3 regions of the Faecalibacterium sp. BIOML-A1 genome follow, and region 3 is predicted to be linked to each of the others. Evidence: predicted binding sites of a transcription regulator. Region 3 holds the regulator's gene; each other region holds the start of a gene.
The links. Region 3 encodes HrcA, which represses chaperone genes, less so after heat shock. Its sites were predicted from a motif close to TGTTAGCACTCNNNNNNNNNGAGTGCTAACA; they were not measured.

Region 1 (7,271 bases), on a different contig from region 3:
GACGGTTCAGAAATTCGGGGCGGAACTTGCTCTTCAGCAGCTGGTCGATCTGGTGCTTTGCTTCCTCGCTCAGCTCGTTGGAGCCGTTGGCACGGCGCTGCTCCAGATCGTTCAGGATGATGTCGCTGCCCAGATTGGAGGTGAGGATGATGACCGTGTTCTTGAAGTCCACGGTGCGGCCCTGACTGTCGGTGATGCGGCCATCGTCCAGCACCTGCAGCAGGATGTTGAACACATCGGGGTGGGCTTTTTCCACCTCATCGAACAGCACCACGCTGTAGGGCTTGCGGCGCACAGCCTCGGTCAGCTGGCCGCCCTCTTCATAACCGACGTATCCCGGAGGCGCGCCGATCAGACGGCTGACGCTGAACTTCTCCATATACTCGGTCATATCGATTCGCACCATGTTGCGCTCGTCGTCAAACAAGGCCTGTGCCAGTGCCTTGGCCAGCTCAGTCTTGCCAACGCCGGTGGGGCCGAGGAACAGGAAGCTGCCGATGGGGCGGTTGGGGTTGGCGATACCGGCGCGGCTGCGCAGGATGGCCTCGCTCACCTTGGTCACAGCCTCGTCCTGACCGATGACCCGCTGGTGCAGCACATCGTCCAGATGCAGCAGCTTCTCGCGCTCACCCTCCACCAGTTTTTCCACCGGGATGCCGGTCCAGCGGGCCACGATGCGGGCGATCTCCTCATCGGTCACGCGGTCACGCAGCAGGCTGTCCTCCTTCTTGGCGGCGGCGATCTTCTCTTCCTCTTCCAGCTGTTTCTGCAGCTGGGGCAGCTTACCGTATTTCAGCTCGGCAGCCTTGTTCAGGTCGTACTCGCGCTGAGCCTTTTCAATGTCGGCATTGGTCTGCTCGATCTGCTCACGCAGGGATTGCACCTTGCCGATGGCGTTCTTCTCGTTCTCCCACTTTGCCTTCATGCTGCGGAACTTGTCCTGCAGCTCGGCCAGCTCCTTTTCCAGATCCTTCAGGCGGCTCTGGCTCAGGGCATCGGTCTCCTTTTTCAGGCTCACCTGCTCGATCTGCAGCTGGGTGATGCGGTGGGCCAGATCGTCCATCTCGCTGGGCATGCTGTCCATCTCGGTCTTGATCATGGCGCAGGCTTCATCCACAAGGTCGATGGCCTTATCCGGCAGGAAACGATCCGTGATATAGCGGTCGGACAGGGTGGCAGCGGCGATCAAGGCGCTGTCGTTGATCTTCACGCCGTGGAACACCTCGTAGCGTTCCTTCAGGCCGCGCAGGATGGAGATCGTGTCCTCCACGGTGGGCTCATCCACCTGCACCGGCTGGAAGCGGCGCTCCAGAGCGGGGTCTTTCTCGATATACTGGCGGTACTCGTCCAGTGTGGTGGCACCGATGCAGTGCAGCTCGCCCCGGGCCAGCATGGGCTTGAGCAGGTTGCCTGCGTCCATGGCGCCATCGGTCTTGCCGGCACCCACGATGGTGTGCAGCTCATCGATGAAGAGGATGATCTTGCCCTCGCTCTTCTTCACCTCGTTCAGCACGCTCTTCAGGCGCTCCTCGAACTCGCCGCGGTACTTTGCACCGGCCACCAGAGCGCCCATGTCCAGACTGAACACGATGCGGTCCTTCAGGTTTTCGGGCACATCGCCGCGCACGATACGCTGTGCAAGGCCCTCTGCAATGGCGGTCTTGCCAACGCCGGGCTCACCGATCAGGCAGGGGTTGTTCTTGGTCTTACGGGACAGGATGCGGATCACGTTGCGGATCTCCTGATCACGGCCGATGACGGGGTCCAGCTTCTGCTTGCGGGCAAGGTCTACCAGATCCTGACCATACTTCTGCAGGGCGTTGTAGGTCTCCTCAGGATTGTCGTTGGTGACGCGCTGGTTGCCGCGCACTGCTGTGAGCTGCTGCAGGAACTTATCTTTCGTGATGCTGAACGCACGGAACAACTCGGTGGTGTTCTGGGTCTGCTCGTCCAGCAAACCCAGGAACACATGCTCCACGCTGATATAGTCGTCCTTCATGGCCTTGGCTTCTCGGGCGGCGGCGCTGAGCACCTTATCGGCAGCCTGCGAGATATAGACCTTGTCGGGGTCACGGCCGGAGCCGGAGACCCGAGGCAAAGCCGAAAGCTTTTCGGCCACGGCGGCAGCAAAACTACCGGGGTCAACATTCAGCTTCTGCAGCAGCTGCGGGATCAGGCCCTGCTCCTGCGAAGCGAGGGCGTGCAGCAGATGTTCGGGTTCCAGCTGGTTATGCTGGTACTCCACAGCCAGCTGCTGCGCTGCCTGCAGAGCCTCCAGCGTTTTCTGTGTATATTGATTGGTATTCATAAAGTCAAGCCTCCATTCATACCGGAAGGTTTATTTTAGCGGACACGATAGCCATCTGCTAAAAGCCCGGTGCAGAGATGCTGCCGAACGGGAAGCAGCGGCTATTCTTCAGTTGTTTCACGGTTTCAAGCACCTCCTGCCGAACTGGCTTTGCTCGTTTTAGCACTCTATCTGTTCGACTGCTAAAACTATACTCCTGTTTTCCCACTTTGTCAATAGGGTTCATAAAAAGTTTGCAAATCATAATTTTTGCTAGAAAAAACACGCAGCCTTGCCATACCGTTCGTCGCGTAAGCGACTTAAAATCGGCGCAACACAAAAAATCCTCTAGCGCAGCGACTTGGATTTTTTGTATGGAGCCCATCTGCTTTGGGATTATTAAGGGCGAGCAGCCCTTAGTTTGCAACGGCGACGACCGCGGCCGGCGGCCGAAACAGGGAGGAGCTGTTGGGGCAGCGGCCTGCAGGATGCGAGTGCCGCGCAAGGCACGAAGCAGACGCAGGGAGCCGCAACCCGCCGCCTCCCGCGCCTCGAAAGTAGCGGGTGCTTTTCTGGTTCTCTTTTGGCACGCAAAAGAGAACTTATCCGGTGGAGAAGAATTGCATAAAAGTCAAGAAATCTGTTCCACTCGAATACGCTCTGTATGGGAAGCATTGCTCTAAAAAAAGAACCCCAAAAAATCCATAGATTTTCTGGAGTTCAAAAATTCATATAATGTGATCTCAGCCCTGTTTCTTCCAGCGGCGCATCACGCCCATGCCAAGCGCATAGGGGCCGGTGTGCACGGCAATGGTGCAGCCGATCTGCAGCAGGCCCACTTCGCACTGAGCGCCGGGGTACTTTGCACGCAGGGCCGCGCGGGTCTGCATCCACAGGCGCTTGCCTTCCTCTTCGTCGTAGCCGTAGCCTACGGTGATGCGGTAGTCGTCCGGGGTGCCGCCGTGGGCATCCAGATAGTTCATCAGCTGTTCCAGCGCTTTTTCAAAGCTCTTCTGTCGGCCGCGGGCCACGCCGCCGGAGAAGATCTCGCCATCCTTGAACAGGATCATCGGCTTGATGCCCAGCATGTTGGCTGCACGGCCCGTCACCTTGCCAATGCGGCCGCCCTTGATGAGATAGTCCAGATTGCCTACCGTGAAGAAGATCTGGTTGGTAGCTTTCTCTGCTTCCAGCCATGTCACGGTCTCGTCCAGCGTGCAGCCTGCGTCCCGCATGGCCACGGCGTTTTCCACCATGGTGGACTCGGTAACGGTAGCCGCCGCGCTGTCAATGACCTCAATGCGGGCATCGGGGAAATCTTCCAGCACCAGATCCCGGGCATTGCGGGCGCTACCCACACAGCCGCTCATCTTGCTGGTGAACACCAGACACAGCACATCCCGGCCAGCAGCAGCATGGGCACGGAATGCCTGCTCAAAGTCCTCAATGGAAGCAAGGCTGGTTTTGGGGTAGGCCGAAGGGTTGTCCACCATGAACTGGTAGAAGTCCCGCACGGCGATCTCCTTGCCTTCTTTGCGGTAGTGCTCGCCGTCCAGCGAGACATAGAAGGGCACGACCTCGATTTGGAGCTGTTTGGCAGTGTCCAGCGTCAGGTCGCATGCGCTGTCGGTAATGATATCAAACATCTGTGACGCTTCCTTTTCTGAATCATTCAGGAGCTTTGCAGGGGATCATACGTGGTGGATATAAGCCTCACGCTCGGCACCCACAGAGATGTAGGTGATCTTGCAGCCGACAGCCTTTTCCAGATATTCCACGTAATCGCGTGCTTCCTTGGGCAGGTCTTCCCACTTGCGGGCTGCGGTGATATCACAGTGCCAGCCGGGCAGGTACTCCACCACGGGCTGTGCGGTGTCCAGAGCTTCGCCCATGGGGAAGCGGGTGGTAGTGCTGCCATCGGTCAGCTTGTAGGCAGTGACCATGGGGATCTTTTCCATGTAGTCCAGCACGTCCAGCAGGGTCAGAGCAACTTCATCGCAGCCCTGGCAGAACACGCCGTAGCGGCTTGCCACCAGATCGATGGGGCCAACGCGGCGGGGACGGCCGGTGGCTGCACCGTACTCGTGGCCAGCCTCACGCAGGTCGTGCTTTTCCTCTTCGGTCATAGCCAGCTCGGCAGTGAAGGGGCCGTCACCCACGCAGGAGGAGTAAGCCTTCATGACGCCGATGGAGTTGTGCAGCTTGTGGCCCGGGATGCCTGCGCCGATGGGGGCGTAAGCACCGATGACGTTGGAAGAGGTGGTATAGGGGTAAATGCCGAAATCGATGTCGCGCAGAGCGCCCAGCTGAGCCTCGAACAGGACCTTCTTGCCTGCAGCGTCTGCATCAGCCAGATACTGGCCCACATCGCAGATGTAATCCTTGAAGATGGCGGCATACTTTTCGAGCCATGCCCACATCTCATCCACGCTGATGGGAGCTGCGTTGTAGCTGCCCTCCATGACCAGATTCTTGGAATCCACCATGGTGACGAGGCGCTTTTTCACAGCGTCGTCCAGATGCAGCAGGTCGCCCATGCGCAGGGTCTTCTTCATGTACTTGTCGCCGTAAGCGTAGGCAATGCCGCGCTTGGTGGAGCCGAACTGTGCGCCGGTCTTGGACAGACGTGCTTCTTCCAGACCGTCCTGCTCCACATGGTAGGGCATGGTGATGGTTGCACGGTCGGAGATCTTCAGGTTTGCCGGGCTGATCTCAACGCCCTGCTCCCGCAGCTTGTTGATCTCGCCGTCCAGATGATGCGGGTCGATGACCATGCCGTTGCCCATAACGCAGACCACGTTCGGACGCAGGATGCCGGAGGGCAGCAGATTCAGCACGAACTTGCCGCGCTCGTTCTTGACCGTGTGACCGGCGTTGTTGCCGCCCTGATAACGTGCAACGATGTCATACTCCTGGCTGATGAGGTCGACCATGCGGCCCTTGCCTTCATCGCCCCAGTTGATACCCGTAATTGCAGTAAGCATAATAAATGACCTCTTTATCATTTTTTCAAAAGACAGCCTTTTCCGTGCACCTTGCCCGGGATACGCCACCTTGGGAAAACACATCAGCAGGCATACACAAAACACATACCAATGCAAGTATAGTATAGCACAGATCGCCGTGCAAAAAAAGAGGAAAACACAGCTTTTGGCTGCGTTTTCCTCCAAAAAAGTGTGCGCAAAATTGTGCGTTCAGCTGCGGGGCTTCTCAAGGTCGGCACGGAGGGTCACCTTGTGGATGGTGCCGTCCGGCTCCTGAATGGAGGTGTTGGCCAGCTGCGCGCGCAGGCTGGCCTTCATATCATCGATGTATTCGCGGCGCAGGGCCTGCTGCTCTGCCTTTTCGGCCTCGGTCAGGCCAGTGGTCTTGCTCTTTTTTGCCAGCTCGTTGATGCGGGCGATCTTTTCCTGTGTCATGGTGCCTCCTGTATTTTCAAGCGGAATATGTTATAATAAGAAAGCAAACCCTCTCAGTCATTGCTGTGCAATGCCAGCTCCCCCGAAAGGGCGAGCTTTTTAAGGAATTTTCTCAATCAGTATAGCAAAGGATGATAAAAATGGCAACTCAATTGAATTTTGCACAGCAGATGGATGCCGTGCTCAAAACGCTGGACGGCACTCGGCCGCGCCTTTTGCTCCACGCCTGCTGCGGCCCCTGCTCCAGCGCAGTGCTGGAACAGCTGTGCCAGTATTTTGAGATCACAGTGCTTTACTATAACCCCAACACATGGCCTGCAGAGGAATACTACCGCCGCGGCGAAGAGCTGAAGAAGTTCGTGGCAGCAGCCCATCCTCTGGGCGTGACCGTGGTGGAGGACCACTACGACCCGCAGGAGTTCTACTCTGCTGTCACCGGCCTTGAAAACGAGCCGGAGCGGGGCAGCCGGTGCACGATCTGCTACCGGCTGCGGATGCGCCGGGCGGCGCAATACGCCAGTGAGAACGGCTTCGACTGGTTCACCACCACACTGTCCATCAGCCCGCATAAAGATGCCAAACGCATCAATGCCATCGGGCAGGAGCTGGAAGCCGAGTTCGGCGTAAAGCATCTGCCTTCGGACTTCAAAAAGCACAACGGCTATCTGCGCAGCCTGCAGCTTTCGGAGGAATACGGCCTGTACCGGCAGGATTACTGCGGGTGCGAGTTCAGCGCGAAGGCAAGAGGCATTGAGAAATAACCCTCTCAGTCATTGCTGTGCAATGCCAGCTCCCCCGAGAGGGGAGCTTTTTCTACTTCCCAACGGTTATTTTCTTTACTGAAAAGAGAATACCAAACGGTTTTAGCGCATAAAGCTCCCCCCCTTCGGGGGAGCTGGCGCGATAGCGCCTGAGAGGGTTTATTCCTCCGGCAATCTAGCCACCAGCAGGGTGAAAATAATCAGGCCCACACAGGGCACGATGTTGGAAGCCATACCAGCGGCAAGGCCAGCCTTTTCGGCTACGATACCAATGATCCACGGCATGAGGATGGCACCGCTGGATGCCACCGGCAGCATGATACCCATGCTGGTCACGCTGGTCATGCGGCCCGCGCTGGCCACAGCGGTGGGGTTCAGACCTGCCATCGAGAATGCAAATGCAAACAGCAGCGCAATGGCCATGCCCTGCGTGTCGGCCCGCACCAGCAGCACGTAGAAGAAGGTGCACAGCACGCTCATGCCCACCATGGCCTTGCGCGGGTTCTTGAACGGGAACACGAACGCGATCAGCAGACGGGCCACCAGCGTGGCACCCCACATGACCGTGACGGTGTAAGCCGCCAGTGTACCCGCAATGATGCCGCTGCCCTTGAAGTAAGTGACCATCCAGCCGTTGACGCTCTGCTCTGCAGCGTTCTGGAAGAACAAAAGGCCGGTCAGCATCCAGAACCGTGCCGAACGCAGAAAGCTCCAGTCAATGGCCTGCTTTTCCTTGGCATTCTTGGCCTTGCCGCCGCCCAGCGGGGTAAAGGCATATACCAGCCACAGTACAAGTCCCAGTGC
Region 2 (7,271 bases), on a different contig from region 3:
CCTGCTCCGAGTAGAGCTTATAGGTGATCTGCACGCCCGCATTGTAATTGCGGATGAGCAGGTTCAGACCATCGGCACAATCCTGTGCCACATGGCTGCTCACATATTTTTCCAGCGTCTGGTCATTGCACCAGTCCTCGGTGCCGGGCAGGTTCTGCTCCTTGGAATAGGTCCAAACGCCTGCGCCAAGGATGCTGGGGTTTGAGCGGATCTCGCCCATGGTGGTCTGCGGCGTGATATCCGGCTCGCCATACTCTGCTGCAAATGCGGGCAGCGCCATCATCAGCAGAAGACAGATACAGGCTGCTGCGGTGCATATCCTGTGTTTCAACTCAACATCTCCTTTTCATCCGACCTGTTCCTCCCAGAAGGCAACTGCTTCATTCAGCCAGCCCTCTGCATCGGTGCCCTTGCCTGCGGCCACTGCATGGGGAGCATCATCATACACATGGTAGATATGCGTCACATGGTTGCGGGCCAGTGCCTTTTCCAGCACAGGCCCCTGCGCCGACCAGCACATGGTCATAAGGGTCATGTCGTTTTTGCCGTACCAGTGATAGGTAGGCGGGTAATCCGGTGTGATGTAATCAGACAATGTCATTTTATAATACCGCTGCTTGCACACGCCGGGGTCCAGCAGGATATTATAGACCGGTTTGAACTCCAGAAAGGTGTTTACCGGGTAGCCCAGCAGCATGGCACCGGGCTTTGGCAGGCCGTAATTTTTGTAGCCCACCGCGTCGGTGCCGAACAGTCCGGCGATCTGCCCGCCTGAGGAATAGCTTACAATGGCATAATCCTCCGCCTGCACGCCAAACTGTCCTGCATGTTCCGTGATGTATTGCACCGCGCGGACCACATCCTGCAGCGGCGCATTGTTGGAAGCCTTCATGCCGATGCGGTAGCGCAGCACGAACACCGGATAGCCCATTTCGTGCAGGTTCCATGCAGTGGAAATGCCCTCGCGGATCTCCGCGCTGACCACGATCGCATTACCGCCGATCACCAGCGCATATTTCTGGTTCGCCTGCGCCCCTTCTGCCGGCAGATAATACAGTTCCACACCGTCCCGGCTGGTATCCTGCGCGATCTCCTCCGCCGTATAAAGCGGGAAGGTCACCCGCTGCCCAGCGTTATAGGTGCGGATCAGATAGTTCAGTCCATCCGCCGCATCCTGTGCCGTCCAGTGATTGGAAAGGCAGCTCAGCGGCTGCGCGTCCCAGTACATCCGGTCCAGCACACGGTCCTGATCCAGCGAGTAGGTGTAGATGCCCGCACCCACAACGCTGGGGTTGGAGCGGATCTCTGCCATTTTGGTGCGCGGTGTGATGTTGGCCTGACCAAGCTCCTCCGCAAACGCCGGCTGTGCCAGCAGGATCATCAGGCCAATACCAAACATCACCGTGCGCAATCGATTTCTCACAGCAATCCCCCGTTTATCTCTTTATTTGCACTGTTTTTCCCAGAATGCCGTTGCCTGCCGGATCCAGCCGTCCGCATCGGTGTGGCGGCCCGGGCCAATGGCGTGGGGTGCGTTCTCGTACACATGGCACTCATAAACAGCCCCGCTCTCCCGGAGCTTGCGCTCCAGCAGCGGCCCCTGCTGGGAGTAGCACATGCGCTGCATATAAAGATCATTTTTGCCGTAGAAGAAATAGGTAGGGGTAAAGTTTTCGTTCACCACATCCGAAATATCGGTCCAGTAGTAACGCCAGCCAAGCACCAGCGGGTCAATGGCCAGCTGATATAGCGGCTTCACCTCAAAGAAATCGTTGATGGGGTAACCCAGCAGCAGCGCTGCAGGCTGTGGGAGGCCAAATGCCTTATAGCCGAACTTTTCGTTGTCTGAGCCGATCAGGCCCACGATGTGTCCGCCGGAAGAAAAGCCCATCAGCGCATAGTTTTCGCGCTGAACGCCAAACTGATCTGCATTTTCGGTCAGGTACTTTACGGCATTGGCAATATCGTACAGTGGCGCATTGTCGGATGCATTCAGGAAAGAGCGGTACCGCAGCACAAAAGCCGCATAGCCCAGCTCGTGCAGCTGGTTGGCAATGGATGCACCCTCGTTCAGCTCTGCGGTGGTGTTGCCGCCGTTGCCGGGCACCACGATGGCGTACTTTGCGTTGGCTGTTTTAGCCGGGAAATAATACAACTGCACCATGCCCAGAGAAGGATTTTCCGCAATTTCTTCCGGGGTATACACCTGCCATGTGATCTGTACGCCCCTGTTGTAGTTTTCGATCACAAGGTTCATGCCTTCGGCGGCATCCTCGGCAGCCGCGTAGCTTACATAGCCCTCAATGGGCGTATCATCGTACTGCGTGCTGCCCTCGATCCATTCGTTGCAGTAGGTATAGTAGCCGGAGCCTTTGATGCTGGGGTTCTCCCGCAGCTCTTTCATGGTCGTCTCTGTTGTGATGTTCGGCTCGCCGTACTCTGCAGCAAATGCCGAAAGCGATACGCACGCCAGCATTCCCAGCGCACACACCATCGTTCTGATCCACTTCATTTTGGGACATCCTCCATTCTGCAGCGGCGTATCCTGCCGTGCTTTTCTTTGTTATGATTTATTGTATCACAAACCTTCCGCTTGTCAAAGAAATTTCTGTGCAGTACGGCGCTTGTACCGCACCGCAAATTCTGCTATACTGGAGCCGGATATTTTTGAGAGTTGAGGGCGCGGAAAGCTATGCACTTTCCGCCGGGATCGAAATATGAGCAAAATCGAGATCCGGCCCATGGAGCCGGAAGACTGGAGCGCTGTTTCCAGAATTTATTTGGAGGGCATTGCTACAGAACATGCCACTTTTCAGACCACCTGTCCGCCGTATTCTGCGTGGGATGCTTCCCACGCAAAAGAATGCCGACTGGTACTGCTGGCCGACGGCGTGATTGCCGGGTGGACGGCGTTGCGCCGGGTGGACCCGCGCTGGTGCTACCGCGGCGTTGCCGAGGTGAGTATTTACGTGGGTGAGCAGTTCCGGGGCCATGGCCTTGGCTATCACCTGCTGACCGAGCTGTGCCATCAGGCAGAAAAGGCCGGCTACTGGACACTGCAGTCCACCGTGCTGCAGGACAACGCTGCCAGCCGCGCCCTGCACACAAAATGCGGCTTTCGCTTAGTGGGCCGTCGGGAACGCATTGCCCGCGACTGTCACGGCCGCTGGCTGGACACATTCTTAATGGAATACCGCGCTGCCGCCAATGAACCGGAAGGCTATAAAAAGCTGTAAGATACAAAAAGAACTCCGCGCCCTGTGAGGTGCGGAGTTCTTTTTTGTCCATTGATAAAATGATAAAGGTAAAAACAGGCTTACCACTCTTCGCCGTCGATGTCCACGCTGCCGTCCACCACGGCACCGGCACGGGAACGCTGGAACATGCTTTCCACCACGGCGCAGTACTTATCGGCCAGACAGACGATGACTGCTTCGCGGCAGGTGGGCACATGACGGAAGGTCAGCGGCCACATGTGGCTTGCAATGATGCTCTGTTCCTTTGTGGTAATGCTGAACACCCGCTTTGCATTGACGCAGGCATAGCCCGGATGGGAGAAGCCGTGCATCTCAAACAGGCGGCGCAGGCCGTGAAAGGTACCGGTGGTGTGCCAGTCGTACAGATAAAAATCATGCAGCAGGGCACCCACTGCCAGCGAGGTCTCGTCAGCGTGCAGATGCAGACGGCGGTTGAGCCAGAAGCTCACCAGCGCCACATTCTTGCAATGCTGGTAGGTGGTGACAGAGCCGTGCTGGATGTACTCCCGCATCCGCTGCACATCCGGGTGATGATCGTATTTTTCAACGATGGCATAAAGCTGTTCGCGCTCGATTTCAGAAAGCTGCATGCTGCAAAATTTCCTTTCGCTTTAAGGTGATGTTTTCAGGAGCGGAGCTGGACCGGATTGGAATTGCCGAAGTTCTCTGCACTGGAAGGGTTCTCCCGCTTGAGGGAAAAATCTACCAGATACTGCTTGCCGTCGCCCAGTTCTTCCAGCTGGGCCAGTTTTGCCTTTGCGGCGGCTTCGTCTGGGTACCACTGGATCAGGAAGAAATTTTCTTCCTCTACACCGTAGTACAGCCACTGGCCGTCGGCACGCAGCCAGTCGTCCAGATGATCCACTTCTTCGCCGTCCGGCAGTCCAAGGCCTTCTTCGGCATAAAGGTTTTCCGGTTCCACCTGCAGCATTTCGATCACCTGAATGGAGCTTTGCAGGTATTCGTCCTGCGAGACCGTCTTGTCCGAAAGCTCCCATCCGGTGAGAAAAGCCTGCATCATCAGGTCGCGCACAGAGATGCGCGGCAGGGTCGGGTCCATAACCATAGGTATTTCCTTCTTCCTTTAGTTTGTCCCTGCTGACCAGTATACGTCAAAGGCTTATGCAAGTCAACAGTTTAATTGTGAATTTTTTGTAGGTTCGTTCAAATATATCCAGACTTAACAGACGGAAAAGGCAAAAGTGTCTTCCAGCCATTCCACTGCCAGTTCCACCCAGTGATGCCGGTGGTGGCTGGGCTGGTCCACCTCTACCGTGCTGATGCTGGTACCGTGCACCCCCTTTTCAAACAGATGCGCCTCGCATGGCACACCCGCCCGGTGCAGAGCGTTCACCAGCATCAGGGTGTTCTCCACCGGAACGGTGGCATCCTCCATGGTGGTCCATACGAACACCGGCGGCATCTGCGGCGTGATCTTATCCTCCAGCCCGAACACCTGCTGTGCCGCCGGGTCGGCGCTGCCCGCCAGCTGCACAAAGCTGCCGCGGTGGGCATACTGCCCTGCCGTGACCACCGGATAGCCCAGAATGACCGCATTGGGCCGGGGCTGGGCCGCTTCGCCGGGAATGTCCAGCACAGCACCGGAAAGGGCCAGGTGGCCGCCCGCTGAAAAGCCGCACACGGCAATTTTTTCCGGCAGGATATGCCACTGGGCCGCGTGCTGCCGCACAAGACCGATAGCCTCGGCCAGCTGGCGCAGCGGCATGTAGTCCTTTGCCTTTTCGCAGATGGCGTAGTCCAGCACAGCGGTGTGGTACCCCGCCGCCGCAAACTGCAGCGCCACCGGGTCGCCCTCGCGGGCACTCACATGGGTATAGCCGCCGCCGGGCACCACCAGCACCAATGGCCGGTCAAGCACATTCGGCATCCGCTCACAGCAATCACGCAGATAAACGGTCAGCGTCCCACCGCCGGCCAGTTCCAGCTGTTTCAGCTGCATGATATTTCCTCCTTTTACAGCATCCTTTGCGGTTCATTATAGCACAAAACGAACCATTTTTTAAACTTTTTATGAAAGCCCTTGATTTTTGCTTTTTGTCGGTGTATATTAGCACTCGAAAGTTACGAGTGCTAAGTATTCAAAAGCAATATCCTATTCCGAGTGCTTGGTGCCGAATACAGATAAAAAGAGGTTTTGCATTATGGCTAAGAAAGAATTTCAGGCTGAAAGCAAAAAGCTGATGGATATGATGATCAACTCCATCTACACCAATAAGGAAATTTTCCTGCGCGAGCTGATCTCCAACGCATCGGATGCCATCGATAAGCTCTATTATAAGAGCCTGACCGATCCTTCTGTGGGCATGAACAAGGGCGATTTCCGCATCCTCATCACCCGCGATAAGGAGAACCGCATCCTGACCATTGAGGATAACGGCATCGGCATGACCAAAGAGGAACTTGAGCAGAATCTGGGCACCATTGCTCACTCCGGTTCTCTGGATTTCAAGAAGGACAACAAGGACGAGAACATCGATATCATCGGTCAGTTTGGTGTCGGCTTCTACTCTTCCTTCATGGTAGCCGATAAAGTCACCGTCATTTCCAAGGCTTATGGCTCGGATGAAGCATGGCAGTGGGAGTCCTCCGGTGTGGACGGCTACGAAATGACCCCCGCCCAGAAGGACACCGCAGGCACCCAGATCATCCTGCACATCAAGCCGGATACTGAGACGGACCACTACGACAACTTCCTCGATGAGTACGGCATCGTGGCCATCGTGAAGAAGTACAGCGACTATGTGCGCTATCCCATCCAGATGGAGCGCCAGCACGAGCGCCAGAAGCCGGAACCCGATCCCAAGCCGGAGGATTATAAGCCCGAATGGGAGACTTACACCGAGCTGGAAACTCTGAACAGCATGGTGCCCATCTGGAAAAAGCAGAAGAGCGAAGTGACCGACGAGGAGTACGCGAATTTCTATAAGGAAAAGTTTGGTGATTATACCGACCCCGCCCGCGTCATCGTCAGCCGCACCGAGGGCACTGCAAATTATAATGCCCTGCTGTTCGTGCCCAGCCACCGTCCCTACGACTTCTACACCAAGGATTATGAAAAGGGTCTGGCCCTGTACGCATCCGGCGTGCTCATCATGGAGAAGTGCGCCGACCTGCTGCCCGATTACTTCAGCTTCGTCAAGGGCATTGTGGACAGTCAGGATCTGAGCCTGAACATCAGCCGCGAGATGCTGCAGAAGGACAACCAGCTCAAGCTGATCCACAACGCTCTGGAAAAAAAGATCAAGAACGAGCTGCACGCCATGCTGGCCAATGACCGCGAGAAGTACGAGGAATTCTGGAAAGAGTTCGGCCGTCAGATCAAGTTCGGTGCTTACTCCGACTACGGCATGCACGCCGAGCTGCTGCGCGACCTGCTGCTGTTCTGGTCTGCCAAGGAGCAGAAGATGGTCACTCTGCAGGAGTATGTGGACAAGATGCCCGCTGAGCAGAAGTATATCTACTTTGCTGCCGGTGATTCTACCGACCGTCTGGCAAAGCTGCCCGCCGCTGAGCTGGTCATGGATAAGGGCTATGACGTCCTGCTGCTGACCGAGGATGTGGATGAGTTCTGCCTGCAGATCCTGCGCACCTATCCCCGCAAGGATGCCGAGGGCAAGGACGGCACCGTGGAGTTCAAGAATGTCAACAGCGGTGATCTGGGCCTTGAGACCGAGGAAGAGAAGAAGGCCGCCGAGGACGCTACCGCTGAGAACAAGAACCTGTTCGATGCCATGAAGGACGCACTGGACGGCAAGGTGAAAGAGGTCAAGGTCTCTACCCGCCTGAAGGATCACCCTGTGTGCCTGAGTGCTGACGGCCCGCTGTCCATTGAGATGGAAAAAGTGCTGTCCAAGCAGCCCGGCAGCGAAGGCGTAAAGAGCGATAAGGTTCTGGAACTGAATGTCAACCACCCCGTGTTTGCCGTGCTCAAGGCCGCACAGGAGGCCGGTGACACCGACAAGCTCAAGAAGTACAGTGCTCTGCTGTACGCAC
Region 3 (7,271 bases):
TGATCCACCTCCCGCAGGGCCAGCCCGCCGCCGGTGGTCTGGGCCTGCTTCCAGCTGCAGGGGGTCAGCCCCTCAAAGCGCCAGTGCTTGGCGGTGTGGGCCAGCTTCTGCCACTGTGCGGCGGTGAGCACGGCAGGCGCGTCGCTGTCCTGCAGCCCGGCGGCAGACCACACAGTACAGCCCAGCTTCTGGTTCAGCAGGCCCAGCCAGAAGTCAGCGGCGCTGCCCCCTGCCGTCTGGGCGGCGTGGGCCGCAAACAGGCTGGCAAGTGCGGTTTCGTCCACTGCCGGGAAGAGGTCCAGCTCCACAGCAGGAGCCTTGGGGCCGCGGCCCGGGGCCAGCAGGCCGGACAGCTGCATGATGCAGATGCCGGAAAGGCCGTAATCGGTGAACTGTACCTCGCCGTTCTCGCAGGCAAGCACACGGGCACCGTCCAGCAGGGATGCTGCTGCCTTGGCACGGATGCCAGCCAGCGCTTTGCGGGGCTTTGCGCACTGCAGGGCGGTCAGGCAGGGGTACAGCGGCTCCACCCTGCCGCCGCACTGGGCGGCGAACCGGGTGCCAAAGCCGTCGGTGCCGAACTGCGGCCCTGCCTCACCGCCCATGGCGCAGATGACGGCATCGGCGCGCAGCGTTTCGGCAGAGCCGCCTGCCGTCTCGAACTGCACGGCGTAGCCGCTGCGGCTCTGGTTCAGGGTGCGCACGGTGCAGCCGGTGCGCAGCTGCACATGGTGCTGCGCAAGGTGATGCTCCAGCAGGGCCAGCACGTCCGCCGCCTGATTGGAGTACGGATACACCCGGCCCGCCTCGTCGGTGCGGGTATAAAGCCCCAGCGCATGGAACCAGCGCAGCGGGTCGGCGGTATTTACGGCATCCAGCAGCGGACGAAGTGCTGCCGGGTCGGCAGTGAAATACAGCTCCGGTGCAATGCCGGTGTTATCCAGATTGCAACGGCCATTGCCGGTGGCAAGCAGCTTTTTGCCCGGCTTCGGGTTGCGCTCCAGCACAATGACCTGTGCAGCGGGGGCACTTTGTGCCGCCGCCAGCGCGGCTGCAAGACCGGCGGCACCGCCGCCCAGAATGAGGATGTTCGGCATCCGGACACCTGCCTTTCTCAGTAGAATTTTAGGAGCTGTCTTCATAAGCGGGGTGCTGTGCTTATGAAAACGGCTTTTTGTATCATTGTAGCAGAACCCTGCCGGAAACGCAACGAAGAGGCAGCTTTCCGTGCAGGTCTTTTTGCGCGGGGGCGGCAGGTATAAATGGCCCGGCCTGACAGATACTAGTGCTGCAGGCATTTTTAAGGAAACGGAGGAGCAAAAACATGAAAGCAACAGGAATCGTGCGCCGCATCGACGAGCTGGGCCGGGTGGTGATCCCCAAGGAGATCCGCCGCACCCAGCGCATCCGCCGCGGCGACCCGCTGGAGATCTTCACCACGGGCGACGGCGAGGTGATCTTTAAAAAGTATTCGCCCATTGGCGAGATGAACGCAGTAGCGGCCCAGTATACCGAGGTGCTCAGCAAAAGCTTTGCGCTGACCACACTGGTGGCCGACCGCGACCGCATCCTTACGGTGAGCGGCTCCGGCCGGCGGGAGCTGGCCGACCGCAGCATCAGCCAGCCGCTGGAAAAGCTGATGGATGGCCGCAGGCTGTACCAGAGCGAGGGCATTGCCGAAAAGTGCATCCTGCCCTGCGAAGGCTCGCCCCGGGTGGTGTTGTGCGCCGCACCCATCATTGCGGCGGGCGATGTGACCGGCGTGGTGGCCCTGCTGACCGAAGACCGCACGGCCACGCCGGATGCTGCCCAGCTCAAGGCCGTGAATGTGGCAGCGGCATTTCTGGCAAGGCAGATGGAAGAGTGAAAACACCGCCGCCCGGCCTGTGGAAGCAAGCCGGGCGGCGGTGTACATGAAAGGATGAATGTGAGGATGATTATTTGATGGTCACGGGCACTTTTTTCAGGCTGTTCCATGCGCGGATGATGCGTGCATTGGTCACCTTGGTGTCCGGGCCAAAGGTTTCGCCGTGGTCGGAGAGCAGACCCTGCTCTGCGCACCAGCGGGCGGCTTTCTGCTGCTCGATAGCGTCAGCGGGGATATCGGTATACAGGGCGGTGCTTACGGGGTCGGGCTTACCGGCAGTCGTCCACAGGACGGTGGCCAGCTCCTGCCGGGTGGAGGGGATAAAGCCGTCCGGCAAAACATAGTGCAGGTACAGGGAAGAACCGCAGACATAGGTGACATAACCCAGACCTGCAGTGCCCAGCACGATGCCGAGCGCGGCTGCGCCGGAGGAGAACTCCGGGTCAAGCTCGCCGCCGGGTTCGCCCGGCGCGGGCTCCGCGGTCACCAGCACGATGGACGTCGGCTGGTATACCTCAATGGTGTAACTGCCGTCATTATTTAGCTGTACTTTATCGGTTCCCATAATGGATACGTCGCCTGCAAGGCAGTCGGTCAGTGGGGCAGCGGTCTTTACGGTAATGGTGTTGGGCTGCGCAGGTGATCCGCTGGGCACATAAAGCGTTTCGTAGCCTTCAGACCAGCCTTTGTTTACAGGCACTTGGAAGGCTCTGCCATCCTGATCGCTCACCGTGGTAAAGCGGGTGTCGCTGCCTACCGGCAGAGAGGGTTTGTTCACAAAGTAGCCGCCGTTGATGCTAAGCATGCCGGAGTAACCTTCTGCGGCAGAAACCTCGCCGTCAAACAGGCCGTCTTTGATGGTGATGGAAGAGCCAAAATTCTCGAGCTTCATACCCTTTTCAAAGGTCCCGCCCTCGATCCCAGCCGGCTTGGAGTCGGCGTATACCTCAACAGCTTCCTTAAAGGTGCCGCCGGAGATGGTGCCCCAGTTGTGCACCTCCCCTTGGAAGATGCCACCGGAGATGGTGCCCCAGTTGTGCACCTGTTCTTTGAAGATGCCGTCAAGGATGAACCCCTGATTGTTGGGGGTGGCGTCGTTGTGCACCGCTTTTTGGAAGGTGCCACCGGAGATAGTGCCGTTGTTGAAGGTTGTGCTGCCGACGGTGCCGCTGTTAAATTCGGCATCTTTATAAATATAGAGAGTGTCCTGCAATGCGCTTTCCGCCCCGGCCTCCGAGGAGGGCTGCAGGGTGAAGATGCCTTGATACAATTTCAGGTCATAGCTTGTTACGCCGCTATGTACCCAATGCTCAAGGTCGTCGCTGTCTGCGGGCTTGCCTTCGGCGTTCAGCTGGATGGTAATGCTATCGGCGGTGCCGTTTTCTGCGTCCAGATCACGGCTGCTGCGGGTGGCGGCTTCCTCCTCGGTGCTGCGGGAGGCGTCGGCCTCCTGTACAAGGGGTGCAGCCTTTTTGGCCGTGGTCTGGGCGGGTGCATCGAACACCGGGGCGGCTGCCAGTGCAGACACCGGCAGCAGGGACAGCAGCATACTGCCGGTCAGCAGGATGCTTACAATGCGTTTGGCTTTCATAGGGGTTCGCTCCTTTCGTGTGGTTTTTATACGGGGGTCTCGTTACTATAAATATACCATAAACTGGGCAAAAACAAAAGAAATTCTGCACGAATGGGGGTCGAAACTGCGCGAATGGCTGAAAAAGAGGGAAAACTAAAACACTGCTGCCCGGGGATGTTCTCTTTTGACACCAAAAGAGAACCAGAAAAGTGCCAGCGATTTCGACGCGCTGGAGCCACGAAAAAAGGGGCTGCTCGCCCCTTTTAACCCCAAAGGGGTGGGCTGCACCGGAAAAAACTGAAGATTCACGCCTGTTCGGCGTGAAGATCTTTTAACCGTTTTTTCCGGCTCCGCCGATTTGAAGCCCCTCAGTCGCTGCGCGACAGCTCCCCCAAGGGGGAGCGGGCACGCCCGCAAACTTTGCGCTTGAGCCGGAAACTGTGCCACCATGCCAAAGGCTCCCTCCCAGAGGGAGCTGGCAAAGCCGCAGGCTTTGACTGAGGGAGTTCACACCCCTTTATGACAGAATTATGAATCTTTTAAAACATTTTTCCAAGGGGCTTGACAGCACCGGAAAATTGGCTATAATGGTCTTAGCACTCAGGAACAAGGAGTGCTAAACAAACAAAGCGAACGCAAAAAGGAGGCAGGCGCTATGACGATGGATGCACGCAAGCAGCGAGTCTTGCAGGCGATCGTGGCGCTGTATGGTCTCGAAGGCGAGCCCGTTGGCAGCAGCGTGCTGGCAAACTACTTTGACATGGCAGTTTCCAGCGCAACGCTTCGCAATGAGATGGCGGCGCTGACAAAGCTGGGCCTGCTGGAGCAACCCCACACCAGCGCGGGCCGTGTGCCCAGCGCCAAGGGCTACCGTTACTACCTTGATAATCTGCTGACCGACGATCAGCCGCTGGATCGTGTGAGCCGCGCCCGTGTGGATGCGGTGTTCGCAAGCCTCGACCATGAGCCGGAAAAGCTGGCCGCAGGTGCCGCCAAGGCGCTGGCCGCCATCAGCGGCTGCACCGCCGCCATCAGCACCCCGTGCGCCGAGGATCTGTGCATCGCCCACTATGAAGTGGTTCAGGTGGGCCGCAGCGCAGCGGCTGTGCTGGCCGTTACCACGGCCGGTTACGTTCGTACCCGTGTGGCACGGGTGCGCACCGGTCTTTCCCGCGAGAATGCGGCAGCACTTGCCGCACTGCTCAACCGCAACCTTACCTTTGTAGCGCCGGTGGATCTTTCCACCCGGCTGCTGGCAGAGCTGTGCAGCCAGATCGACCCGGAGCTGGTGCCCGTTATCAGTGCAGCGGCTGCCATCCTGCAGGATTCCGTCAAGCCCCATGTATTTCTGGGCGGTGAGCAGTACCTGCTGGACTGGCCCCAGCTGGACGGCAAGGTGGGCGACATCCTCACACTGCTGAACGACGAGGAGCAGGCCGCTGGCCTGATCGCACCTCCGGCAGAACGCAGTGAGAGCGTGCTGCTGGGCGAGGATCTGGAACCGCAGATCCCGGGCCTGTGCATCGTGAGCGACCGGTATCTGGTGGGCGGAGGCCTGTGGGGCTCCATTGCATTGATCGGCCCCACCCGGATGCCCTTCCAGAAACTGATGCCGCTGCTGCATTACTTTGCAGATCAGCTGGGCGAGGGCATGAGCGGCAAACGAAAAGACACCCCGCAGGCTGCCGTACCGCGGCGGACTGTGATCTATAAGGAGGATCTGGAATGAGCGAAGAAGCAAAAAAGACGGCTCCGGCTCAGGAAGCTGAGCAGCCCGAAACGGCTCCCGAGGAAAAGGCCCAGCAGGCAGCACCCGAACAGGAACCTGCTGCTGAAGCTGCCGACCCGAAGGATGACAAGAAGAAGGATGGCGGCTGGTTCAACAAGAAGGCCCGTGAGCTGGAAGCCGTCAAGGCAAAGCTGGACGCGGCCGAAGCCAACGCTGCACAGGCCAAAGACCAGCTGCTGCGCATGGCAGCGGAGTACGAGAACTACCGCAAGCGCTCCACCCGCGAAGCCGACCAGAAGTTCAACGATGGCATTTCCTTTGCGGTGAACCAGATCATTCCCATTCTGGATACGCTGGAGATGGCAGCAAATGCCCCCACCACCGACGAGAACTACAAAAAGGGCGTGACCATGACGCTGGACAAGGCCGCCAAGGCGCTGGATGCTCTCCATGTGGAGGAGATCGAGGCGCTGGGCAAGCCCTTTGACCCCAACTTCATGAATGCAGTGCAGCAGATCCCCGCCCCGGACGGACAGGAGAGCGGCACCGTCATCACGGTCTACCAGAAGGGCTACAAGCTGGGCGATAAGATCGTCCGCCATGCGACCGTTGTAGTGGCCGAATAACAAAGCAGAAACCCGAAAGGGTTTTGAATATAACATCCGCTTACAAACATTTGAGCATCACATAAACAATACGATTTGTTCTTTCGAGAGGAGTTTTCATTATGAGTAAGATCATTGGTATCGACCTTGGTACTACCAACAGCTGCGTGGCTGTCATGGAGGGCGGCGAGCCCGTTGTTATCGCAAACTCTGAGGGTGCACGCACCACCCCGTCTGTGGTGGGCTTCACCAAGACCGGCGACCGTCTGGTGGGTCAGGTGGCAAAGCGTCAGGCCATCACCAACCCCGAGAACACCGTTGCTTCCATCAAGCGCTTCATGGGCACCGATCACAAGGTGACCCTGAACGGCAAGGAGTACACTCCCCAGCAGGTCAGCGCTATGATCCTGCAGAAGCTGAAGGCTGATGCCGAGGCTTATCTGGGCGAGCCTGTTACCGAGGCTGTCATTACCGTTCCTGCATACTTCAACGACAGCCAGCGTCAGGCTACCAAGGACGCAGGCACCATTGCAGGCCTGAACGTCAAGCGTATCATCAACGAGCCTACTGCCGCTTCTCTGGCATATGGCATCGATAAGGAAGAAGACCAGAAGATCATGGTCTACGATCTGGGCGGCGGCACCTTCGATGTGTCCATCATCGAGATGGGCGACGGCGTTACCGAGGTTCTGGCCACCAACGGTGATACCCATCTGGGCGGCGATGACTTCGATGAGCGCATCATCAACTGGATGGCAGATGCCTTCCAGACCGAGAACGGCATCGACCTGCGCAAGGACAAGATGGCTGCGCAGCGTTTGAAGGAAGCTGCCGAGAAGGCAAAGATCGAACTGTCCAGCGCAATGAGCAGCCAGATCAACCTGCCCTTCATCACTGCTGATGCTACCGGCCCCAAGCACTTGGATATGACCCTGACCCGCGCAAAGTTCAACGAGCTGACCGCTGATCTGGTCGATCGCACCATGGGCCCCGTCCGCAAGGCTCTGCAGGATGCAGGCCTGCGTCCCTCTGACCTGAAGAAGGTCCTGATGGTCGGTGGTTCCACCCGTATCCCCGCTGTCTACGATGCAGTCAAGAAGGAACTGAACTGCGAGCCCTTCAAGGGCATCAACCCCGATGAGTGCGTGGCCGTGGGTGCTGCCATTCAGGGCGGCGTGCTGCAGGGCGATGTCAAGGGCCTGCTGCTGCTGGATGTCACCCCGCTGAGCCTGGGCATTGAGACTCTGGGCGGCGTGTGCACCAAGATCATCGACCGCAATACCACCATCCCCACCCACAAGAGTCAGGTGTTCTCCACCGCTGCAGACAACCAGCCCTCTGTTGAGGTCAACGTTCTGCAGGGCGAGCGTGAGTTCGCACGCGACAACAAGAGCCTGGGTGTCTTCCATCTGGACGGCATCGCTCCGGCTCCCCGTGGTGTGCCTCAGATCGAAGTTACCTTCGATATCGATGCAAACGGCATCGTGAAGGTCAGCG

Region 1: a site for HrcA is predicted at 2,466-2,496, ahead of clpB (ATP-dependent chaperone ClpB). Genes of this name have one in related genera too.
Region 2: a site for HrcA is predicted at 5,324-5,354, ahead of htpG (molecular chaperone HtpG). Genes of this name have one in related genera too.

What each region holds. Positions count from the first base shown of each region.
Region 1 is NZ_WKZJ01000010.1:116,332-123,602, forward strand. It holds gene clpB (ATP-dependent chaperone ClpB) at 1-2,308, opposite strand, end outside; gene GKG36_RS11250 (DegV family protein) at 3,031-3,933, opposite strand; gene GKG36_RS11255 (adenylosuccinate synthase) at 3,979-5,271, opposite strand; gene GKG36_RS11260 (DUF896 domain-containing protein) at 5,482-5,706, opposite strand; gene GKG36_RS11265 (epoxyqueuosine reductase QueH) at 5,838-6,467, shown strand; gene GKG36_RS11270 (MFS transporter) at 6,627-7,271, opposite strand, start outside.
Region 2 is NZ_WKZJ01000008.1:107,320-114,590, reverse strand. It holds gene GKG36_RS10055 (alpha/beta hydrolase) at 1-331, opposite strand, end outside; gene GKG36_RS10050 (alpha/beta hydrolase) at 347-1,423, opposite strand; gene GKG36_RS10045 (alpha/beta hydrolase) at 1,445-2,512, opposite strand; gene GKG36_RS10040 (GNAT family N-acetyltransferase) at 2,718-3,236, shown strand; gene GKG36_RS10035 (HD domain-containing protein) at 3,317-3,847, opposite strand; gene GKG36_RS10030 (hypothetical protein) at 3,883-4,323, opposite strand; gene GKG36_RS10025 (alpha/beta hydrolase) at 4,438-5,217, opposite strand; gene htpG (molecular chaperone HtpG) at 5,420-7,271, shown strand, end outside.
Region 3 is NZ_WKZJ01000009.1:8,625-15,895, forward strand. It holds gene GKG36_RS10135 (aminoacetone oxidase family FAD-binding enzyme) at 1-1,097, opposite strand, end outside; gene GKG36_RS10140 (stage V sporulation T C-terminal domain-containing protein) at 1,325-1,867, shown strand; gene GKG36_RS10145 (hypothetical protein) at 1,938-3,458, opposite strand; gene hrcA (heat-inducible transcriptional repressor HrcA) at 4,096-5,169, shown strand; gene GKG36_RS10155 (nucleotide exchange factor GrpE) at 5,166-5,795, shown strand; gene dnaK (molecular chaperone DnaK) at 5,897-7,271, shown strand, end outside.